Regions from separate parts of the Bradyrhizobium sp. JR4.1 genome, predicted to be linked through region 1. Evidence: predicted binding sites of a transcription regulator. Region 1 holds the regulator's gene; the other holds the start of a gene.
The links. The regulator PhoB, encoded in region 1, activates phosphate uptake and scavenging genes when phosphate is short. The targets are predictions, from matches to a motif close to TGTCATNNANCTGTCAT.
Positions count from the first base shown of each region.

Region 2: ABIB90_RS16805 (acetoacetate decarboxylase) is a predicted target of PhoB. The motif match lies at 10,334-10,350, and genes of this name have one in related genera.

Region 1 covers NZ_JBEPRY010000001.1:548,438-560,088, reverse strand. The annotation lists gene pstC (phosphate ABC transporter permease subunit PstC) at 1-443, shown strand, start outside; gene pstA (phosphate ABC transporter permease PstA) at 448-1,293, shown strand; gene pstB (phosphate ABC transporter ATP-binding protein PstB) at 1,290-2,111, shown strand; gene phoU (phosphate signaling complex protein PhoU) at 2,123-2,839, shown strand; gene phoB (phosphate regulon transcriptional regulator PhoB) at 2,863-3,570, shown strand; gene ABIB90_RS02805 (GcrA family cell cycle regulator) at 3,790-4,302, opposite strand; gene ABIB90_RS02800 (aspartate aminotransferase family protein) at 4,758-5,960, shown strand; gene argF (ornithine carbamoyltransferase) at 5,960-6,907, shown strand; gene ABIB90_RS02790 (Hsp33 family molecular chaperone) at 7,053-8,072, shown strand; gene apaG (Co2+/Mg2+ efflux facilitator ApaG/CorD) at 8,122-8,526, opposite strand; gene ABIB90_RS02780 (OpgC domain-containing protein) at 8,720-9,985, shown strand; gene ABIB90_RS02775 (SGNH/GDSL hydrolase family protein) at 9,985-10,764, shown strand; gene ABIB90_RS02770 (SGNH/GDSL hydrolase family protein) at 10,777-11,651, shown strand, end outside.
Region 2 covers NZ_JBEPRY010000007.1:43,378-55,028, forward strand. The annotation lists gene ABIB90_RS16760 (CoA-acylating methylmalonate-semialdehyde dehydrogenase) at 1-755, opposite strand, end outside; gene ABIB90_RS16765 (LysR family transcriptional regulator) at 857-1,771, shown strand; gene ABIB90_RS16770 (TetR/AcrR family transcriptional regulator) at 1,824-2,447, opposite strand; gene ABIB90_RS16775 (PaaI family thioesterase) at 2,507-3,046, opposite strand; gene ABIB90_RS16780 (enoyl-CoA hydratase) at 3,195-3,965, shown strand; gene ABIB90_RS16785 (acetyl-CoA C-acyltransferase) at 4,231-5,427, shown strand; gene ABIB90_RS16790 (MFS transporter) at 5,538-6,833, shown strand; gene ABIB90_RS16795 (carbohydrate porin) at 6,830-8,233, opposite strand; gene ABIB90_RS16800 (transporter) at 8,256-9,272, opposite strand; gene ABIB90_RS16805 (acetoacetate decarboxylase) at 9,382-10,161, opposite strand; gene ABIB90_RS16810 (patatin-like phospholipase family protein) at 10,417-11,592, shown strand.

The sequences.
Region 1 (11,651 bases):
TGTTCAATGCCGCGCTGATCCTCGCCATCATGGTGCTGCCCTTCATCACCTCGATCTCGGTCGACGTGTTCAAGACCGTGCCTCCGGTCCTGAAGGAAGCCGCCTACGGCGTTGGCTGCACCACCTGGGAAGTCGTCCGCAGCGTGGTGATCCCCTACACCCGCGTCGGCGTCATCGGCGGCGTCATGCTGGCGCTCGGCCGGGCGCTCGGCGAGACCATGGCGGTGACCTTCATCATCGGCAACTCGTTCCGGATCTCGTCGTCGATCTTCGCGCCGGGCACCACGATCTCGGCGGCGATCGCATCCGAGTTCGCCGAGAGCGACGGCCTGCACCAGTCCGGCCTGATCCTGCTCGGTCTCCTGCTGTTCGTGCTGACCTTCTTCGTGCTTGCAGCGGCGCGGCTGATGCTGATGCGGCTGGAAAAGAAGGCGGGGAACTAGCGCCATGAATCCGATCTATTCACGCCGCCGCCGCAAGGACATCGTCGTTCGCGGGCTCTGCATCGCCGCAACGGCCTTCGGCGTCACCTGGCTCGCGCTGATCCTGATCACGCTGCTCTACAATGGACTGGCGGGACTCAATGTCCAGCTGTTCACCGAGAACACGCCGCCTCCCGGATCGAACGAGGGCGGCCTGCTCAACGCCATCGTCGGCTCGCTGATCATGACCGTGATCGGCGTCGGCATCGGCGCGCCGCTCGGCATGTTCGCCGGCACCTATCTCGCCGAATACGGCCGCAATGACCGGCTGACCTCGGTGATCCGCTTCATCAACGACATCCTGCTCTCGGCGCCCTCGATCATCATCGGCCTGTTCATCTACGGCGCGGTGGTGGTGCCGATGCGCGGCTTCTCGGCGATCGCAGGCTCGCTCGCGCTCGCGGTCATCGTGATCCCGGTGGTGCTGCGCACGACCGAGGACATGCTGCTGCTGGTGCCGAACGCGCTGCGCGAGGCGGCCTCGGCGCTCGGCCTGCCGCGTTCGCTGGTGATCAAGCGGATCGCTTATCGCGCCGCGCGCTCCGGCCTCATCACCGGCGTGCTGCTCGCAACCGCTCGCGTCGCCGGTGAAACTGCGCCGCTGCTGTTCACCGCGCTGTCGAACCAGTTCTTCAGCCTCGGCCTGAATAAGACGATGGCGAACCTGCCTGTCACCATCAACAACTTCGTGCAGAGCCCCTATGCCTATTGGAAGCAATTGGCCTGGAGCGGGGCGCTGCTCATCACCCTGACCGTTCTTGCCCTTAATATTGGCGCGCGCATCCTTGGCGCCGAGAGGACCGCAAAATGAGTGATCTTTCCGTATCGATGAGCGCGGCCGGTGGGCTGCCCCACGCGCCGGTGCTGCCGGAGGCGCCCCCGAAGGTGACCGTGCGCAACCTGAACTTCTATTACGGCGAGCACCACGCGCTGAAGAACATCAACCTGACGCTGGGCGCCAATCGCGTCACGGCGTTCATCGGTCCGTCGGGCTGCGGCAAGTCGACCCTGCTGCGCATCTTCAACCGGATGTACGACCTCTATCCCGGCCAGCGCGCCACTGGTCAGCTGATGCTCGACCAGACCAACATCCTCGACGGCAAGCTGGACCTCAATTTGCTGCGCGCCCGCGTCGGCATGGTGTTCCAGAAGCCGACGCCGTTCCCGATGACGATCTACGAGAACATCGCGTTCGGCATCCGCCTGTATGAGAAGATCTCGAAGTCCGAAATGGACGGCCGCGTCGAGAAGGCGCTGCGCGGCGGCGCGCTGTGGAACGAGGTCAAGGACAAGCTCAACGCCTCCGGCCTGTCGCTCTCCGGCGGCCAGCAGCAGCGCCTCTGCATCGCCCGCACCGTCGCGGTGCGGCCCGAGGTGATCCTGTTCGACGAACCCTGTTCGGCGCTCGACCCGATCTCGACCGCCAAGGTCGAGGAGCTGATCCAGGAGCTGTCCGAGGATTACACGATCGCGATCGTCACCCACAACATGCAGCAGGCGGCGCGCGTCTCCGACAAGACCGCCTTCATGTATCTCGGCGAGCTGATCGAGTTCGACGACACCAGCAAGATCTTCACGTCGCCGACCGACCGGCGCACGCAGGATTACATCACCGGCCGGTTCGGCTGAGGAGACGCGACATGGCTTCCGAACATACCGCAAAGGCTTTCGACACCGACCTCCAGGAACTCACCCGCCTGGTCGCCGAGATGGGCGGCATCGCCGAGCGCATGATCGTCGAGTCCGTCGACGCGCTGATCCGCCGCGACGTCCCGCTCGGCCAGCGCGTCGTTGCCATCGACACCGAGCTCGACGCGCTGCAGAAGCGCATCGAGGAGCGTGCGGTGCTCACCATCGCCCGCCGCCAGCCGATGGCGGTCGATCTGCGCGAGATCGTCGGCGCCATGCGCGTCGCGACTGATCTCGAGCGCATCGGCGACCTCGCCAAGAACATGGGCAAGCGCGTCGCGGCGCTGGAAACGGACTTCCATCCGCTCAAGCTGTTCCGCGGCCTCGAGCACATGACCGACCTCGTGCAGCAGCAGGTCAAGTCGGTGCTGGACGCCTATGCCGCGCATGATTTGCCGGCGGCGATGGCGGTGTGGAAGGGCGACGAGGAAGTCGACGCCATCTGCACCTCGTTGTTCCGCGAGCTCCTCACCTACATGATGGAGGATCCGCGCAACATCTCGTTCTGTATTCACCTGATGTTCTGCGCCAAGAACATCGAGCGGATCGGCGACCACGCCACCAACATCGCCGAGACCGTGTTCTACATGATCGAGGGCCAGGCGATCACCGACAAGCGGCCGAAGGGCGACATGACGACCTTCGCCAACACGGTACCGAACACCTGAAGACTTAAGGGAGCGACGACCCGATGGGCGCACGCATTATGGTGGTTGAGGACGAGGAAGCCCTGACCGAGCTTCTCCGCTACAACCTCGAAGGCGACGGCTATGACGTCGAGACGGTGATGCGCGGCGACGACGCCGACACCCGCCTCAAGGAGCACATCCCCGATCTGATCGTGCTCGACTGGATGCTGCCGGGCCTGTCGGGCATCGAACTGTGCCGGCGGCTTCGCACCCGTCCCGAGACCAAGCAGCTCCCGATCATCATGCTCACCGCGCGCGGCGAGGAGAGCGAGCGGGTGCGGGGTCTTGCGACCGGCGCCGACGATTACATCGTCAAGCCGTTCTCGGTGCCGGAGCTGCTGGCGCGCGTGAAGGGCCTGCTGCGGCGCGCGAGCCCCGAGCGGCTCGCCACCGTGCTTGCTTTTGGCGACATCGAGCTCGACCGTGACAAGCGCCGCGTGGCGCGCTCAGGCCGGCCGATCGATCTCGGTCCGACCGAATATCGCCTGCTGGAGTTCTTCCTGGAGCACCCGGGCCGGGTGTTCTCGCGCGAGCAACTGCTCGACAGCGTCTGGGGCCGCGACATCTATATCGACGAGCGTACCGTCGACGTGCATATCGGCCGCCTGCGCAAGCTGCTCAATCTCGGCCGCGAGCAAGACCCGATCCGCACCGTCCGCGGCGCCGGCTACGCGCTGGATGATCGGTTTGCGAAGGCGGAGCAGGTGTAGGGTTGCAGGCTTGTTTGTTGGCGAGCTGTCCCTGCATTCTCCGATGTCGTCCCGGACAAGCGAGCGCTGATCCGGGACCCATAACCACAGGGAGTGGTTTGGCGAAGACTCCGAGTTACCCCTTTCGCACGACTACTTCGTGCTCGGAGTATGGGTCCTGGCTTTCGCCAGGACGACACTGAAATTATTGAACTGTCTTTGCGCGACGACTTGCCGTGATTACCGCGGACCCGGCTTCACCGGTGCGCGGCGCCGATCCGACGCCGGCTGGTACGCAACACGCGAGTGCTGGGCGCAATAGGGCAGGCCGGACAGCGCCCGTCCACCGCAGAAGAAGAAGTCCGGGCTCGAGGGATCGCCGACCGGCCAGTGGCAGGTCGCCTCGTTCAATTCGAGCAGCGACAGCCGCTGGCTCATCGGCACCACGTTGTCGTAGGTGACCGGATCCGGCTCAGCCTCGACCTCGAAGGCCTGCGCCAGCGCGGTGTTGCCGCGCGAGATCGGGCGGCTCACCCGCATCATGTGCTGCGCGGGGCGCGCCTTGCGCGGCCGGGGCGCTGCCGATGATGGGCTCTTGGCGCGGCCCGAGAGGCCGAGCCTGTGCACTTTGCCGATCACGGCATTGCGGGTCACATTGCCGAGCTCCGCCGCGATCTGGCTGGCCGAAAGTCCGGCCTCCCAGAGCTTTTTCAGCTGCTCGACGCGATCATCGGACCAGGTCAAAACCGTCATTGCACCCTTTCCCTCGCTGCGCGCCAGCCATCCTGGGGCCTCGCAGCGAATGCCTAAGCCTTCAAAAACCCGTGCCGCCAGAATCCCTTAAGGCTCGCCGGGCGCGTCTTGAACGCCCGAACGTTTACGCCGGTACATAAGGACTTAAAGATCAGAACCACTGCACGAGATGTCGTATCTGACAATCCAAACGCTACAATATGGCGTGACTCCCGCGCAAGAGTCCGCCGACTCGCTTCCACATGTTCCGTGGCTAAATCCCGCAAAATCGGCACCGCAAGACTACGGATTCAGCGTTTCGCGAGGCTTTCCGGGCGGCATTGACACCCGTTTCACCAGGCCTAAGATAGTCGCACGTGCCGCCCTCAAGAGGCGGCACGTTTCGTTTTCCGGGCCGGTCGATGGTGCGTTGCGTAATGCACGCTCACACCGTCCGCAACATTCAAGTGACCGTCATGACTAACAGCGCAGCGCCGCATTTGCTCCCCGTTTTCGCCAGGTCCGACCTCGGTTTCGAGCGTGGCGAAGGCTGCTGGCTGATCGCGACCAATGGCGAGCGCTATCTCGATTTCACCTCCGGGGTGGCGGTGAATGCGCTCGGCCATGCCCATCCGGCGCTGGTCGCGGCGTTGCAGGAACAGGCCACGAAGCTCTGGCACATGTCGAACCTGTTCCAGAGCCCGGACGGCGAAAAGCTTGCCGCGCGCCTGTGCAATGAAAGTTTCGCGGACTTCGTGTTCTTCTGCAATTCCGGCGCCGAAGCGCTGGAATGCGTGATCAAGGTCGTGCGCCGCTATCACGCCGCGAAGGGCCATCCAGACCGCTATCGCATGATCACCTTCGAAGGCGCCTTCCATGGCCGCACGCTGGCGACGCTGGCCGCGACGGGTTCGGCAAAATATCTCGAAGGTTTCGGCCCACCCATGGAGGGCTTCGACCAGGTTGCGCATGGCGATCTCGAGGCAGTGAAAAAGGCGATCGGTCCGCAGACCGCCGGCATCCTGATCGAGCCGATCCAGGGCGAGGGCGGTGTGCGTTCGGCAACGCCCGCCTTCCTGAGGGCGTTGCGCCAGCTCTGCGACGAGCGCGGCCTGTTGCTCGCCTTCGACGAGGTGCAGACCGGCATGGGCCGCACCGGCGATCTATTCGCGTACCGCCGCCTTGGCGTCGAACCCGACGTGATGTCGCTGGCCAAGGCGCTCGGCGGCGGCTTCCCGATCGGCGCCTGCCTTGCGACCGCGGAAGCGGCGTCCGGCATGACGCCGGGCTCGCACGGCTCGACCTTCGGCGGCAATCCGCTCGCGATCGCGGCGGCGAATGCCGTGCTCGACGTCATGCTCAAGCCCGGCTTCTTCGACCACGTGCAGAGGATGTCGCTGCTGCTCAAGCAGAAGCTCGCTTCCGTGATCGACCGTCATGGCGATGTCGTCAGCGAAGTGCGCGGCGAGGGCCTCCTGATCGGCATCAAGGCCGTGGTGCCCTCCGGCGATCTCGTTGCCGCCTTGCGCGACCAAAAACTGCTCACCGTCGGTGCCGGCGACAATGTCGTGCGTTTCCTGCCGCCTTTGATCGTCACCGAAGCCGAGATCGAGGACAGCGTCGGGCGGCTCGAGCGCGCCTGCGCGGCGTTGTCTGGCAACAAGCGGGCGGCAAGCTGATGAGCACGTCGCCCGATAAAACGCCCAAGAAAACACCGAAGCACTTCCTCGATATCAACGAGCTGCCGCTGTCGGAGCTCAAGCGCATGCTGGCCGCGTCCTCCGCGATGAAGGCGAAGCAGAAGGCGCATCAGCCGGTCAGGCCGCTCGAAGGCAAGACGCTGGCGATGATCTTCGAGCGCCCCTCGACGCGGACGCGGGTGTCGTTCGATGTCGCCATGCGCCAGCTCGGCGGCGAGCCCATCATGCTCACAGGCGCCGAGATGCAGCTCGGTCGCGGCGAGACCATCGCCGACACCGCGCGCGTGCTGTCGCGCTATGTCGACGCCATCATGATCCGCATCCTCAATCACGATGCGCTGCTGGAGCTTGCGGCAAACGCCACCGTGCCCGTCATCAACGGCCTGACGCGGCGCTCGCATCCCTGCCAGGTCATGGCCGACCTCATGACCTACGAGGAACATCGCGGCCCGATCGAGGGCAAGACGGTGGCCTGGACCGGCGACGACAATAACGTGCTGGCGTCCTGGGCGCACGCCGCCGAGCGCTTCAAGTTCCAGCTCAATGTCGCGACGCCCCCGGAGCTCGCACCGAAAAAGGCGATGCGCGACTTCATCAAGGCGACCGGCGCGCCGATCATGCTCGGCACGGATGCCGAAGCTGCCGTGCGCGGCGCCGATTGTGTCGTGACCGACACCTGGGTGTCGATGGGCGACAAGGAAGGCGAGCACCGCCACAACGTGCTCAAGCCCTATCAGGTCAATGCCCAGCTGATGTCGCTGGCCAAGCCCGATGCGCTGTTCATGCACTGCCTGCCCGCCCATCGCGGCGAGGAGGTCACCGACGAGGTGATCGACGGTCCGCAATCCGTCGTATTCGACGAGGCCGAAAACCGCCTGCACGCGCAGAAGGGCATTCTGGCCTGGTGCTTCGACGCGGTGAAGTAACGCGGGCCGGTGAAGTAGCTTTGGATCGTCGTCCTGGCTTTCGCCAGGACGACACCGAGTTTGCCGTGCTTGCGTACGATCCGTTCTGCATTCCGGATGCAGCCGCCCCCTTCCAATTTCGCCTTCCGACCCCAGATAAAGCGCCATGGTTTCCCAATCCCCTGACATGAAAACCGGGCCCGAAGGCCCGGTTCGCGCGCCATCCGCGGTTCCCATCGATGACGCCGTGCTGCCCTACGAGGTCGACGCGCTCGACGTGCGCGGTCGCCTGGTGCGGCTTGGTCCGGCGCTCGACGAGATCCTGACCAAGCACGATTATCCGGCGCCGGTCGGCAAGCTGCTCGGCGAGGCCATCGTGCTGACCACGCTGCTCGGCTCGTCGCTGAAGTTCGAAGGCCGCTTCATCCTCCAGGCCCAGACCGACGGTCCTGTGTCGTTCCTGGTCGTGGACTATCAGGCGCCGGATCGCCTGCGCGCCTATGCGCGCTATGATGCCGCGCGCCTCGGCGAAGTCCAGGATTCCGGCAAGACTTCCGGCGCGCTGCTGGGCCACGGTCATCTGGCCATGACCATCGACCAGGGCCCCGACATGAGCCGCTACCAGGGCCTGGTCGCGCTCGACGGCGGCAGCCTCGAAGACGCCGCTCACGAATATTTCCTGCGCTCCGAGCAGATCCCGACACGCGTGCGTCTCGCCGTGGGCGAGGAGTGGCGTTCGAACGACGGCGGCAAGCATCGCTGGCGTGCCGGCGGCATGCTGATGCAGTTCCTGCCGAAGGCGCCCGAGCGCGCGCGGCAGGCCGATCTGCATCCCGGCGATGCGCCCGAGGGCGTCGAGGTCCATGCCGTCGCTGAAGACGATGCCTGGGTCGAGGCGCGCTCGCTGATCGAAACCGTCGAAGACGTCGAGCTGATCGATCCCGAGCTGTCCGGCGAGCGGTTGCTCTACCGTCTCTTCCACGAACGCGGCGTGCGCGTGTTCAATCCGCTGCCCTTGAAGGCGCAATGCTCCTGCTCGCGCGATGCGGTGGCATCGATGCTGAAGAGCTTTTCGTCCGACGACCGTGCCGCAATGGTCAAGGACGACAAGGTCGTCGTGACCTGCGAGTTCTGCAGCTCGGTGTACGAGTTCACACCGGATGAGGCGGGCGTCGAGGACGCGTAGCGCGGTGCCGTAGGGTGGGCAAAGCGAAGCGTGCCCACCATTTCCAGCGCTAGTTCAACACCCGCTTGTTATCCGGGCTGTCCAGCGAGAACGTCGGCACGTCGATCTCGAAGCGTTCGCCGCTTGCGCTGACCATCTGGTAGCGGCCGGTCATGAAGCCCGAGGCGGTCGTGAGCGGCACGCCGGAGGTGTATTCGAAGCGTTCGCCGGGCGCGAGCGTCGGCTGCTCGCCGACGACGCCCTCGCCTTTCACCTCCTGCTGCCGGCCGGTGGCATCGGTGATGATCCAGTGCCGCGTCTTGAGCTGCACGGTCTCATCGCCGGAATTGGTGATGACGATGGTGTAGGCCCAGAAATAACGGGAGCGGTCGGCCGACGACTGCTCCGGAACAAAGTTCGGCTCGACGGTCACTTCGATCTGGCGGGTCACGGCGCGGTACATGATTGCCATCATACCGAAAACCGCCCGGGAACCAAACGCCGGAGGCGGCCTTGGCGACATCGTCCCGCCTGAATTCGCAGGGAAGTACACGTCCAAGTGTAGGTCCAAACGTACTTGCATGTGATCCGGTGGCTTTGCGAGATGACGGCCGGACCGGTACACTCCTTGCCACGTCGCGATTTGCGGAAGGGTTTTTAGGCCCCCGATGACTATTGCCGACCAAGTGACGGGATCGACGATCGCGGGAACCGCTAAACCTGTGGAGGTCAAGTCCGCGGGGGCAAAGCGGCGCGCGGCCGCGCCGGCCATTTCGCTGCCCGCCATCGGGGAGCGCGAACTCCGGCTCGACCTGTTCCGCGGCCTTGCGCTGTGGCTGATCTTCATCGACCATTTGCCGCCGAGCCTTCTGACCTGGTTCACGATCCGCAATTACGGCTTCAGCGACGCCACCGAGATCTTCATCTTCATCTCCGGCTATACCGCCGCCTTCGTGTACGGTCGGGCGATGCTGGAGTCCGGCATTGTCGTCGCCACCGCGCGCATCCTGCGGCGCGTCTGGCAGATCTATGTCGCCCACGTCTTCCTGTTCACGATCTTCCTTGCCGAAATCTCCTACGTCGCGACCAGGTTCGAGAACCCGCTCTACACCGAAGAGATGGGCATCATGGATTTCCTCAAGCAGCCCGACGTGACGATCGTGCAGGCGCTGCTGCTGCGCTTCCGTCCGGTCAACATGGACGTGCTGCCGCTCTATATCGTGCTGATGCTGGCGCTGCCCTTGATCCTGTGGCTGATGAAATGGCGCCCCGACGTGACGCTCGGCCTCTCGGTCGCGCTCTACGCGGTGACCTGGGAATACGACCTCTATCTGTCCGCCTATCCGAACGGCTTCTGGGCCTTCAATCCCTTCGCCTGGCAATTGCTGTTCGTGTTCGGGGCATGGTGCGCGCTCGGGGGTGCGCGACGCATGTCGCGCATTCTGGCTTCGCGGGTGACGATGTGGATCGCGATCGCCTATCTGGTCGCGGCATTCTACGTGACGCTGACCTGGTATGTGCCGCAGCTCTCCCATTTCATGCCGAAGCGGCTCGAGCAGTGGATGTATCCGATCGACAAGGCCGACCTGGACGTGCTGCGCTTCACGCATTTCCTGGCGCTGGCCGCGCTCACCGTACGCGTCCTGCCGCGGGACTGGCCGGGCCTGAAATCGCCATGGCTGCGGCCGCTGATCCTGTGCGGCTCGCATTCCCTGGAGATATTCTGTCTCGGCGTCTTCCTCGCCTTTGCCGGCCATTTCATCCTGGCCGAGGTCTCGGGCGGCCCGGTCATGCATGCGCTAATTAGTCTCTCCGGAATTCTGATCATGTGGGCCATGGCCTGGCTGATTTCGTGGTACAAGCGGGTGGCTGACAAGAGCGGTTCGAAAACCAAAAGCGCCGTCGGCAGCGCCGATATGGCGGGAGGGGGCTGATGAAGGCGAAGGTTTTCCTGAGCCTGATCCTGCTGTGCGGTGGTCTCGCCGCGCCTCCGGCGCGCGCGGACGATGCTGCGCCGGCTGCTTCAGCCGCGCCCGCAGCCTGTGAAGTGCCGTCCTATCTGCTCACCAGCGAAAGCCAGCTTCCCAAGGTCGCCGATGCCGTGAAGGCCGGCAAGCCGCTCGAAATCCTGGTCATCGGCAGTCGCTCGACCACAATTCCGGCTTCCGAGGACGCCTCTTATCCGGCGCGGATGCAGGCCATTCTGAAGGACAAGCTGTCGCCGTCCGAGATAGTCCACGTCTCCGTAGAAATACAGAGCAAGAAAACGGCCGAGGAGGCGGCCGCCAGTTTCGTTAAGCTGATGGAAGCAAAAGCACCTACTTTGGTTATCTGGCAGACCGGGACTGTCGATGCTATCCGAGCCATCGATCCCGATGATTTTCGCGGCGCAGTGACCGGAGGGGTTGTTGCGCTGCAAAAGGCAGGGGCTGACGTCGTCTTGATGAACTTGCAGTACAGTCCGCGTACCGAAACCATGATCTCGGTGCCGCCATACCTCGACAATATGCGGGTGGTGGCGCAGGAGCACGATATTCCGCTGTTCGATCGTTTCGCGATCATGCGGCAGTGGAATGACCAGGGGCAGTTCGACCTGTTCAGCCCGTCGCGCGGGCCTGAGCTGGCGAAGCAGGTCCATGATTGCCTTGGCCGGGCGTTGGCACAGTTCGTGATCGACGCTGCGCATCTGGAGCCGGCCCAGCAGCAAAATTGAGGTCTAGCGTTAATGAGTTCTCTCCGCCCTTTTTGCCTGACGGCATGGCTGGCTGCGCCTGCAGCAGCGGTGCTGCTGTTGCTGAGTCCGGCCTGGCAATCGCACGCGCAGACGCAGGGCGCGCAGGCAACGCCGGCCCCGCAGCAGTCGGCTAATCCGGCTCCCGCTTCACCGTCCCAGACGACCGTCGCAGCGACGTCCCCCGACCAGCGCGGCATCACGGCGCGCGCCATCGACAAGGTGAAGCAGGTCGCGAAATCCGCCGGCGACGTCTTCAGCCGCGTGCCCTGCCTGTCGCCGAAGGGCGGCGCTAAGGCGATGGGCTCGCTGCCGCATGTCGCGGGCAAGCTCGTCGCCGGCCAGCCCGTCGTCATCGTCGCATTCGGCTCGTCCTCGACCGCGGGATTCGGTGCGAGCTCGCCGGAGTTCAACTATCCCAATCGTCTTGCCGCGCAGCTGCACCGGCACTATCCGACAGCCGACATCACCGTCGTCAATGCCGGCGTCGGCGGCGAGGACGCGCCCGAGATGATGAAGCGCCTTCAGAAGGAGGTGATCGACGTGCATCCGGATCTGGTGATCTGGCAGGTCGGCACCAATGCGGTGCTGCGCAATCTCGATCCCGGCGATACCGCCAAGCTCGTCGAGGACGGCATCAGCCGCATCCAGGCTGCCGGCGGCACCGACGTCGTGCTGGTCGATCCGCAGTATTCGCCAGCCGTCAACCAGCGCGCCGAGAGCGCCGGCAAGATGGTGAAGCTGCTCGGCAAGGTCGCTGAGCTCCGTCACGTCGGCATCTTCCCGCGCTTCGAGGTGATGCGCGACTGGCACGAGAAGCAATCGCTTCCGGTCGAGAGCTTTGTGATCGCCGACGGCCTGCACATGAA
Region 2 (11,651 bases), on a different contig from region 1:
TTCTTGGCCCCGCCAAAACACTGGCAGCGCTTCCCGGTCTGGGCGGCGCGTTCGTAGATGTATTGCGCGATCGGCGTGGAGCCGACGAAGCCGACGGCCTTGATATCGGGATCGTCGAGGATGGCGTCGACCGCTTCCTTGTCGCCGTTGACGACATTGAGGATGCCGGCCGGCAGGCCCGCCTCGATCATCAGTTCCGCGAGCATCATCGGCACGCCGGGATCGCGCTCCGACGGCTTCAGGATGAAGGCGTTGCCGCAGGCAATCGCAGGCGCGAACTTCCACATCGGGATCATCGCCGGAAAATTGAATGGCGTGATGCCGGCGACGACACCGAGCGCCTGGCGCATCGAGTAGATGTCGATGCCGGGGCCGGCGCCTTCGGTGTATTCGCCCTTCATCAGATGCGGGATGCCGCAGGCGAATTCCGCCACTTCGAGGCCGCGCTGGATGTCGCCCTTGGCGTCAGGAACGGTCTTGCCATGCTCGCGGGCGAGCAGTTCGGCCAGTTTGTCGTAGTCGCGCTGCACCAGCTCAACGAACTTCATCATGACGCGGGCGCGGCGCTGCGGGTTGGTCGCAGCCCATTCCGGCTGAGCAGCGCGGGCGTTTTCCACGGCGGCGCGGACCTCGGCCTTGGACGCCAGCGCCACCTTGGCCTGGACGTCACCGGTCATCGGCTCGAAAACGTCGGCGGTGCGGCCCGAGGTGCCCTTGACCTCCTTGCCACCAATGAAATGTCCGACTGAACGCATGGAACGGTCTCCTTAAGGCGAGCTTGAACGCTTTGACAAATCCTATCGACCTGCATTTTATAGGATTCAAGTCTGAGATAATGCACCATAGATGTGCGAAAATGCTGGATCAAGGCGCTATCGACTGGGATGACTTCCGCTTCGTGCTGGCCATCGTGCGGGGCGGCTCGGTTTCGGCTGCGGCAAAGCAGCTCGGCGTGGACCATGCTACCGTGATCCGCCGCGTGGACCGGCTAGAAAAGCACCTCTCGGCCAAGCTGTTTGACCGGCGCAAGACCGGCTACTTGCTGACAGAGTCGGGCCAGCGCGTCGCCGACAGCGCGGAAGCCATGGAATCGACCATCGTCGCCAACCAGGAGCAGGTCGGTGGCTCGGTGGCGCGGCTGACCGGCACGGTGCGGATCGGCGCCCCCGACGGCTTCGGGACCGCCTTCCTGGCGCCGCGGCTCGCTCAGTTCGCCGACCGGTATCCCGACCTCGATTTGCAGCTGGTCGCGACCGCACGGCTGTTCAGCCTCTCCAAGCGCGAGGCCGATATCGCCATCAGCCTGACCATGCCGAAGGAAGGCCGCATCGTCGGCCGCAAGCTGCTCGACTACCGCCTCGGACTCTATGCCGCGCCCGCCTATCTCGACCGCTTCCCGAAAATCACCTCGCGCGAGGTCCTGCCGCAGCATCGCTTCGTCGGCTATATCGAGGAGCTGTTGTTCACGCCCGAGCTCGACTATCTGCCGCAGGTGTCGACCAAGATCTCCGCACGCTTGCGTAGCGCCAATCTGATCGCGCAACTCAACGCCACGCTCGCCGGTTTCGGTATTGCGGTGCTGCCGCACTTCATGGCGGCCGACTATCCGAAGCTGATTGCGGTGCTGGCGGAAGAGGTCTCGATCACCCGCACCTTTTGGATGCTGATGCACGCCGACAGCAAGGACCTGGCGCGGATCCGCGCGGTGGCGGATTATATTTCCGAGATTGTGGAGCGCGAGCGGACGTTGTTTGCGGGGCGGACTTCGTAGGGTGGGTTACGCCTTCGGCTAACCCACCCTACACATTCAACGGCACCTCGGCCTAACTCTGCTTCGGCTTCTTCGCAACCGCAGCAGCCTTCGGCTCACGCCGCGCGCCGTCCAGCGCACTGTCCTTGCCAGTCTTCAGCACCTCGTCCGACAGCTCGCTCGACCCGGCGATGCGCGCCAGCAACATGGTGCCGGCCATGGTCGCCAGGGTCGCGATCGCCTGCTTGCGCGCAGCCTTGCGCGGCAGATTCGGGATGAAGTCCGTGATCATCTCGATCATTTCGTCGAGCTTGCCGGCAAAGGCCTTTCGCGTCTTCGGGCTCTCCCGGGCGATCTCGGCGCCGAGCGCGGGGATCGAGCAGCCGTGACCGGGGTTGTCGCGATGCACCGTGGAGAGATAGGTCTCGACGATCTGATTGAGCTGCTTCTCCGGCGCGACCTGATCGGACTGCTTGCGCCAGTGCTCCATCGAGCGATCCATGGCGTAGTCGAACGCCTCGATCACCAGCGCCTCGCGGGAATTGAAATGGGCATAGAAGCCGCCATGGGTCAGGCCCGCCTCCTTCATGAGGTCGGCGACACCGATGCCGTGGGCACCCTTTTCGCGCAGCCGCACGGAAGCCTTCTTCACGATGCGGTCGTGGGTTTCCTGCTTGTGTTCCCGGGAATAGCGCATGCGGATCTCATTGAATGTCGGAGGTCATCTAATAACACGGATATCGGTCGGACGGCGCATTAATTCCCGGTAAAATTGTTGCCGATCATGGAAAAGGTCGCCGTTGCGTGCACCGCAAGCGCCCCCTTACCGTCGCGGACGAAGCCCTCGGCGTAGCTGGTCTGGCGTCCCAGCTTGATCACCTTGCCTTCGGCGGCGATCAGCCCCGACCGAACCGAAAGCGGACGCAGGAAGGTCATTTTTAGATCGAGGGTGACGGAGCCCTGCCCGGGCTCCAGCCGGGTCGAGATCGCACACCCCATGGCGGTGTCGATCAGCGCGGCGGCTGTGGCTCCGTGCAGGAGCCCGATGGTGTTTTCGAGATCCTCGCGCGGCTCGAGTTCCATGACGATCCGGCCCGGCTCGACCACGGCCATGACGAAGCCGATCAACTTGGCAAAGGGTGGCGGCGGCAGCCTTCCGTCGCGGATGCCCAGCATCGCATCCATGCCTGACAGGCCCATCGCCACTTTCGCAACCGGCGCAGGCACCTGCCACTCCACCACACGCTCGCGCCGCTGCGCGGGCGAAAACAGGTCGAGTTGATCGACGTTGGTCATCGCGGCCTCTTTGTATGATTTTCATCATACTATGCTGCGGACTTCGCGCTGGCAACTCCCTCCCGCCCGCTTGACAAGCATGCGTTTCGGCCCGGAAGTGTGATCCGACCGGCGTATTCGCACGTCCACGAAACCCAGAGATCCCCTCATGGAAATGCTCAACCACCACTGCGGCGCGACGCGCGATGCGCGCGGCGTGGTTCATGTCACGATCTGCAACGCCGGCTCGCTGAACATCTTGGGCTCGCCCGTCACCGATGCGGTGCGCGAAGGCTTGCAGCAGCTCTCGTCCGACCGCAGCATCCGGGTTGCGGTGCTGCGCGGCCAGAGCGAGAAGAGCATGATCGGCGGCGCCGACATCAAGGAGATGGCCAGGCTCGACCAGAAGTCCGCCGAAGCCTTCATCAGCCGCCTGCGCGACCTCTGCGAGGCCGTGCGCGCCTTCCCGGCTCCCATGATCGCGCGCATGCCCGGCTGGTGCCTCGGCGGCGGGCTCGAAGTCGCTGCCGCCTGCGATTTCCGGATCGCAGCCCATGATGCGCATTTCGGCATGCCGGAGGTGCGCGTCGGCATTCCCTCAGTGATCCATGCCGCGCTGCTGCCGCGTCTGATCGGCTGGGCCCGCGCGCGCTGGCTGGTGATGACCGCTGAGAACATCGACGCGGCGACGGCTCTGGCGTGGGGACTGGTCGACAAGGTCGCGCCGGAGGGCGGGCTCGATGCCGAGGTCGAGCACCTCGTGAAGGCCCTTCTCGAATGCGGCCCCGAGGCGCTGCGCTCGCAGAAAGCACTACTGCGACAATGGGAGGAGCTGCCGCTGACGGAATCGGTGAATTTGAGCGTCAAGGTGTTCGGCGAGTCGTTCCTGACGGACGAGCCGACGCGACTGATGGGCGCGTTCGTGAATCGGAAGCGGTAGGGCCATCAGCAACGATGTCATGCCCCGCGAAGGCGGGGCATCCAGTACGCCGCGCGCCATCGGTTCAGTCACAACTGCCTCGGCGTACTGGATCGCCCGCCTGCGCGGGGCATGACAGCAAGTTGTGGGACAACCTCGTCCGATCGAACGAGCAAATCTCATCTGAGCCACGACAATTTCTCATGCCGGACGCGGTTGCATTTTTTGCGCCGCATCATATGATGATCATAATCTTACATACCCGACATCATAGGGAGTCTCCACCATGGCCGAAGCCGCCGATCCCGTCGTCATCGTCTCCGCCGTCCGTAGCCCGCTCGGCCGCTTCATGGGCGAGCTGTCGCCGCTCCCCGCGCACAAGCTCGGATCGCACGTGATCGGCGCGGCACTCGAGCGTGCCAAGCTTGCGCCGGAGAAGGTCGACGAGGTCTTCATGGGCTGCGTCCTTCCCGCGGGCCAAGGCCAGGCCCCGGCGCGCCAGGCTGCGCGTGCCGCCGGCTTGCCCGACGCCACCGGGGCCACCACCGTCAACAAGGTCTGCGGCTCCGGCATGAAAGCGACCATGCTGGCGCACGACATCATTCGCGCCGGCTCGGCCGAGATCGTCGTCTCCGGCGGCATGGAAAGCATGAGCAATGCGCCGTATCTGCTCGCCAAGGCGCGCGGCGGCTACCGCGCCGGCCACGACCGCATCATCGACCACATGATGATGGACGGCCTCGAAGACGCCTACGAGACCGGCCGCTCCATGGGCGATTTCGGCGAGGCTACCGCCGAAGCCTATCAGTTCACCCGCAAGGACCAGGACGCCTATGCGATGGAAACATTGGGCCGCGCGCGCAAGGCGGTCGAGGGCGGCGCGTTCAAGGCCGAGATTGCGCCGATCACGCTGAGCGAGAAGGCAGGTCCCCGCATCGTTGCCAATGACGAGCATCCGCTGAAGGTCGATCCCGCAAAGATCCCGGGGCTAAAGCCGGCGTTCCGCGCCAACGGCACCATCACGCCGGCGGCCTCCTCCGCCAACGCCGACGGCGCCGCCGCGCTGGTGCTGACGAAGCGCTCGCTCGCCGATCGCAGCGGCCTGCCGGCTCTCGCCGAGATCAAGGGCCACGCCACCCACAGCCAGGAGCCGCAATGGTTCACCACGGCGCCGATCCCGGCGATCCGCAAGCTGCTCGACAAGATCGGCTGGAGCGCCGGCGATGTCGATCTGTTCGAGATCAACGAAGCCTTCGCCGTGGTGGCGATGGCGGCCCAGCGCGATCTCGGCATTCCCCGCGACAAGCTCAACATCAACGGCGGCGCCTGCGCGCTCGGCCATCCCATCGGCGCCACCGGCGCACGGCTGATCGTGACGCTGCTGCATGCGCTCGAGGCGCGAAACCTCAAGCGCGGCGTGGCGGCGCTCTGCATCGGCGGCGGCGAAGCCACCGCGATCGCGGTGGAGCGCCTGACGCACTGACGTGAAAGTCCGGAAATGAGGGAACTCCGTCATTTCAGACAGACGGGTCCCGTGCCATCCTGCAAACTCGCGCAGGTGTTTCAAATCCTGCCCATCAAGATTGAGGCCCAATGATCTCGAACTGGCTCGCGGCAACGCTCGGCCGCCGCAATATCCACTACGGCTGGGTGATGGTCGGCGTGACCTTCCTCACCGCGCTGATCAGCGCCGGCACGGTCGGCGCGCCCGGCGTGTTCATCGTTCCGCTTCAGAAAGAGTTCGGCTGGAGCACGGCGGAGATCTCCTCGGCGCTGTCGATCCGCTTCATCCTGTTCGGACTGATGGCGCCGTTCGCGGCTGCCCTGCTCAACCGCTACGGCCTGCGCAACGTCACCCTGACCGCACAGCTCATCGTGGTCTCGGCGCTGGTGCTCTCGCTCGGCATGACAGAGGTCTGGCAGCTCGTCGCGCTGTGGGGCGTCGTGATCGGGATCGGCACCGGCATGACTGCGCTGGTGCTGGGCGCCACCATCGCGACGCGCTGGTTCGCGGCGCGGCGCGGCCTCGTCGTCGGCATCATGACCGCGAGCGTCGCCACCGGTCAGCTCGTGTTCCTGCCGCTGCTGGCAAGCCTGACCGAACGTTTCGGCTGGCGGCTTGCGCTCGGTTTTGTTTGCATCGCGCTCGGTGTTTCTGCCCTGGCGGTCCTGCTCGCGATGCGCGACCGTCCGAGCGATCTGGGCCTGCGCCCGTTTGGCGACGAAGGCACCACACCCCTGCCCGCGCCGCCCGTCAGCCATGGCTCGATCACCGGCGTTGCACTCGGCACGCTGCGCGACGCCTCGAAGAGCAGCGCGTTCTGGGTCCTGTTTGCGACGTTCTTCGTCTGCGGTGCATCCACCAATGGCCTGGTGCAGGTGCATCTGATTCCGATGTGCCTCGATTTCGGCATCCCGCAGGTGCAGGCCGCGGGCTTGCTGGCCGCGATGGGCATCTTCGACTTCTTCGGCACCATCATGTCGGGCTGGCTGTCGGACCGCTACGACAACCGCTATTTGCTGTTCTGGTATTACGGCCTGCGCGGGCTCTCGCTGATCTTCCTCCCCTTCAGCGATTTCTCGTTCTATGGGCTCTCGATCTTCGCGATGTTCTATGGGCTCGACTGGATCGCAACCGTACCGCCCACGGTGCGCCTCACCGCGCAGAAATTTGGGCCCGAGCGCGCCAATCTGGTGTTCGGCTGGATCTTTGCCGGCCACCAGCTCGGTGCAGGCACCGCCGCCTTCGGGGCCGGTTTCTCGCGGACGGTCTATCAGAGCTACCTGCCCGCCTTCTTCATCGCCGGCGCGCTCTGCGTGTTCGCCTCGCTGATCGTGCTGACGCTCTCGCGACAACCGAAGCCAAAGCCGCAAGCCGCGATGGCTTAGTACCTGATCGTGGTGGTGACGCCGAAGACCGCGGCGTCACCAATCCGCGCAACACCGCTCGGGTCGTCCGGATTCGGGATGCCGCCCGAGGGACGGAACACATATTGGAAGTACGGCGCGATCAGCCAGCCCGGCTTGATGTGCGCCTCATAGATCATCTCGATCAGGGTCTCGTTGCTGCGCACTGGGCTCTGGATGCCCGTGAAGAATTGGGTATCGACGTCGAGGTTGCGCGCGGAGTTCGAGATGCGCATGTAGGCCGCCGCCACGCCGACGCGATCGAGCGGACGACCGGATACGAAGCCGACAAAGCCGATGCCGCCGTCGAGATAGAGATCGATCAGGTTGCGGTCCGGCGGGCTGTAGGCGATGCGGCCGAACGCGGTGACACCCGGGATCGAGGCCGAAGTGGTGCTCTCCCTGACCTCCGGCGGCCGGTACAGCACCTGCTCGATCACCGCGAAGATACCGTAATTGCCGCGAAGCTTTGCCGGAATGCCGCTGCCGTCGGGATCGGCGATCGACCGCCCATCCGTGGCGAAGCGCTGACTGTCGAACGAGCCATAATGCTTCCAGGCGCCCGGCGTAAAATTGCCGGCGAGCGAACGGCCGCCGATATCGAGGTCGTAGTTGAAGCGGACCTGCCCGATCACCCAAGGCGGGTCGTTGACGCGGAAGGCAAGACCATGATGGTCGCGCAGCTGCGGATCCTGATTGCCCGGGCCTGACGGATCGCCATTGAACACTGCGCCGAACAGGGTGACCTGGTCCGACAGCGCGGCCTTGATGCGAATGCCGGGGACCGCGATCGGCGGCGCCGGGCCGCCGGCCGGGAGGTTCGAGGCCTTGATCGCGGGCCAGCCGAAGGTGCCGTTGATGAAGAGATCGTCGGTCTGGCTGTCGAAAAACTCGACATCGGCGGCCTGCTGGCCGGCCCTGATGTTCAAGCGGTCGTTGAAGAAGCTCTGCTCGAAATAGGCATTGTAGAGCCGCTGGTCCGGCAACGCCTCGATCTCGCTGATGGTCGCGAGATTCATGATGCAGTTGCGACTGAGGCCTCGCCCGTAGATCACGAACGCGTTGGCGTAGAAGCGGCCGCCGCTCCAGCCGACCAGCTTGTCGAGATCGGCATCGACCGAAAGATCGAGCCGGCCGAAATGGATAGCGCCGCGCCTAACGCCGCCGGACAAATTGCCAATGTTGTCGGCGATGTAGGCGGCGCCGAAATTCAGGCCCTTGTTGGCGAGGCCGTCATGCCACTCGTTGAACCATTTTGGAGCTAGCCACTCCGCCGCGTTCTCGTCCTTGGCGCCGGCCAGCGCGCTGGTGCTCGCGATCGTCCAGGCCAGCACAATCGCGGCCGCATTTCGCAGCGGAAATAGATGTGCGGTCCCGATCACGGCTGATACCGACCGGCGTGCTTTACTTGAAGATACCGGTACGCCGCATGAAGAGATAGGCCGCGCCGACTGACGAGGCCATCAGGAGAGCCGCCCAGAAAAATCCACTCTCGACCTCGGTCAGAGGCAGGCCCTTGGTGTTCATGCCGAAAATGCCGGTGATCAGCGTCGGCGGAAGCAGCAGCGAGGTCACGATCGAGAGCGTGTGGAGGTGGTTGTTGCTTTGCTCCTCGTTCTTGAAGCGCAGCTCCTCCTCGAGCAGGCGGCTGCGTTCGCGCAGCTCCACGATGTCGTGGTCGAGGCCGTCCAGCCGCTGCGCCAGCTTGCCGGCCTGGATACGCAGGTCCGGCGAAAGGTGGTCGGTGTTCTTCTGGTCGAGGCGATGGAACAGCGTACGCAGGCCGGTGAGCTGGCGATGCAGCCTGACGCAGGTCCGGCGCAGCCGGCCAAGATTGCGGCGCATCTCCGGCTTGGCCTCGTCGGCCAGAATCCGCTCCTCGATCTCGTCGATCTCCTGACCGAGCTTATCGGCCATCCTATCAAGCGTGTCGGCGACCTCATCGACGATCTTTTCGAGGAGATGGGCGACGTTGTCGACGCGGTAGCCGCCTTCGAGCACCCGGCGTGTCGCATCCGCCGAGCACAGCGCCTGATGGCGGCCGCTGATCAGGAGCCGCTCGGTCATGGCGAAGCGCAGGAACGCGGTCTCCTCCGTCGCGCTGCCGATGTCGCGCACGAGGTCGGAGAACACGCCGTAGACGCAGTGGTCGATGACGTGAAGCTGCTGGAAGGTGTCGTTGGACAGCAAGAGCTCGCGCGCGAGCGGCGGCAGCTGTGACGCGGCGATCCACGGCCGTGCGCGCGTGTCCGTGAGGTTGAAATGCAGCCAGAGCCGGCCGTCATGACTGAACTCGATCGGCTGGTCGATCGGCAGCGCCTCGGCGCCGCCGTCGCTGTGGAGGCGGAATGCCCACACCAGGCCGGGAATGCAAGGCACGGAATCCGATATCGCGCTGACAAGCTTAGCCGGCTCGGCCATACCAACTCCCACCGTCAACGAATGCCCCGCTCCGGAAGATGGCTGACGGCATCTTCCGGACCTTCGCGGGTACTCAATTACGGCATTGTTACAGTTTGATGATGACGCCCTACTCGGCGGCCAGCCCGGTAGTGGCCAACTCGGCTTCCCTGATGTAGTCGTGCACGACGCGGCCGAACGGCAGCGTCAGGTCGGCGATGTAATGATGCGCGCCGAGGCAGCGGCGGACCGGGAAATCGGCGACGGGCGCATTGACATGCGGCACCAGATGCAGCCGGCCGGGCCCCATCCAGGAGCCCTTCGGCACGATGTCGATGAGGTTGATCGCGACCAGTTGGCAGATCTCGAGGCGGCCGTCGACGCCGGGGATCATCTTCAGATTGATCTGCGTTTTCGACAGCGTCGCCCGGGTCAGATCGCCGTTGCCGGCCATGCTCTCGTGCTTGTAGCCCATCGTGCCCATGGCGACGAGTTGGCCGGCATATTCCAGCGTGCCCGTCAGCGTGTCTTTGACGATCTCGAGTTTGGGATGAGCGTATTTCTTGGGAAAGCCCCATATCTCGCGGCCGGCGGCGATCGGCGGATCATCGTCCAGATACATCTGCGAGACGAAGTTGACCTCCTCGCCGTGCAAGCGCGCGGGGATGACGAGGCCGGACTCGGTGTAGCTGCCGAAGCCGGAGGAGTCCGGCATTCTGATCCATTCGTAGTGCACGACCGGCTGGTCAATCGGCTCCAGCGGCTCCGGCAAGCCGGCGCGGATCAGGTTCGGATCGGTCTCGTAGGTGATGACGAGGAATTCGCGGTCAACAAAGCGATAGGGCCCGGCCGGATAGCTCGGCCCGGCCGCCGGCATGGACGGAAGTCTCAGCAGCTCTTCCCTGCGCATCGCTGGTCTCCTCTAGTGGCGCTCACGTGATGCCCGCCCGGCAGCGTCAGGCGGCGATGCAGATTGCTAGCCGCCGTCATTGACTTCGATGTGAAGGATTTCCGTCAGCCGCACGACCGCAGCCATTCCCAAGGCGGTCATGGTGCATGCAAGCGATGCATCGGCGCCAGAATGTCATCACGCCGTCACCGCCCGACGCAATCGTTTGGCCTCTGTCATTGAAGCATGATCTCCATGCTTGCCAGGAGGCACACCATGGACGCCCGAACGTCGCAACCGGCTCATCAGACGCATCAGCCTCCCGCACGAGGCTGGCGGCCCGAGCGCTGCGACCGCGTTGCGCTGGTGCTGCAAGGTGGCGGCGCGCTCGGCGCGTACCAGGCCGGCGTCTACCAGGCGCTGCACGAGGCCGGCATCGAGCCCGACTGGGTCTGTGGCGTCTCGATCGGCGCGATCAACTCCGCCATCATCGCGGGCAACAAGCCGGAGAAGCGGCTCGAGGCGCTGCGCATCTTCTGGGAGCGCATCACCAACCGCAAGATCTGGCACTACACGCCTGACGGAGACATCTTCCGCCAGTGGCGCAATCTCACCAGCGCGTGGATGACGTCGGCGATGGGCCAACCGGGCTTCTTCAGCCCGCATCAGGTCAATCCCTGGCTGAGCCCGGTCGGCGCCCGGACCGCCACCAGCTATTACGACACGATGCCGCTGAAAGAGAGCCTGCTCGAGCTCGTCGACTTCGACCTCATCAACGAGAAGAAGGTTCGCTTCGCGGTGGGCGCCGTGAACGTGCTCTCCGGCAATTTCATCTATTTCGACAATTCCCACGACGAGATCGAGCCGGAGCACATCATGGCTTCCGGCGCCCTGCCGCCGGCACTGCCGATGGTGCGGATCGGCACCGATCATTTCTGGGACGGCGGCATCGTCTCCAACACGCCGCTTCAGCACCTGCTCGACCAGGAAGACGCGCTCAATTCGCTGGTGTTCCAGGTCGACCTGTTCAGCGCACGCGGCGTGCTGCCGCGCTCGATCCAGGACGTGATGGCCCGCCACAAGGACATCATGTATTCCTCGCGCACCCGCCACAACACCGACGTCTACCGCCGCACCCACAACCTCAAGGTCCTGCTCTACAAGGCCTTGGCCAAGCTGCCCGACGAGCAGCTCTCCGAGGAGGAGCGCAAACTCAAGTCGAGCCTGCGCCACATGCCTGAGATCGCGATCCTGCATCTGATCTACCAGCAGAAGGCCTATGAGGGCGACGCCAAGGACCACGAATTCTCGGGCACCTCGATGCGCGAGCACTGGACCTCCGGCTACGAAGACACCAAGCGCACCCTCAAGCGCCGCGACTGGATCAAGATGCCCGACGAAGGCATGGGCCTCGTGGTGCACGACGTGCACCGGGAGACGGAGAGCGCGTAGCTCTATCGTCCCGTCGCGATCACCCAATTCCCGTTCCCGGCTTGCAGGCACACTTTCGC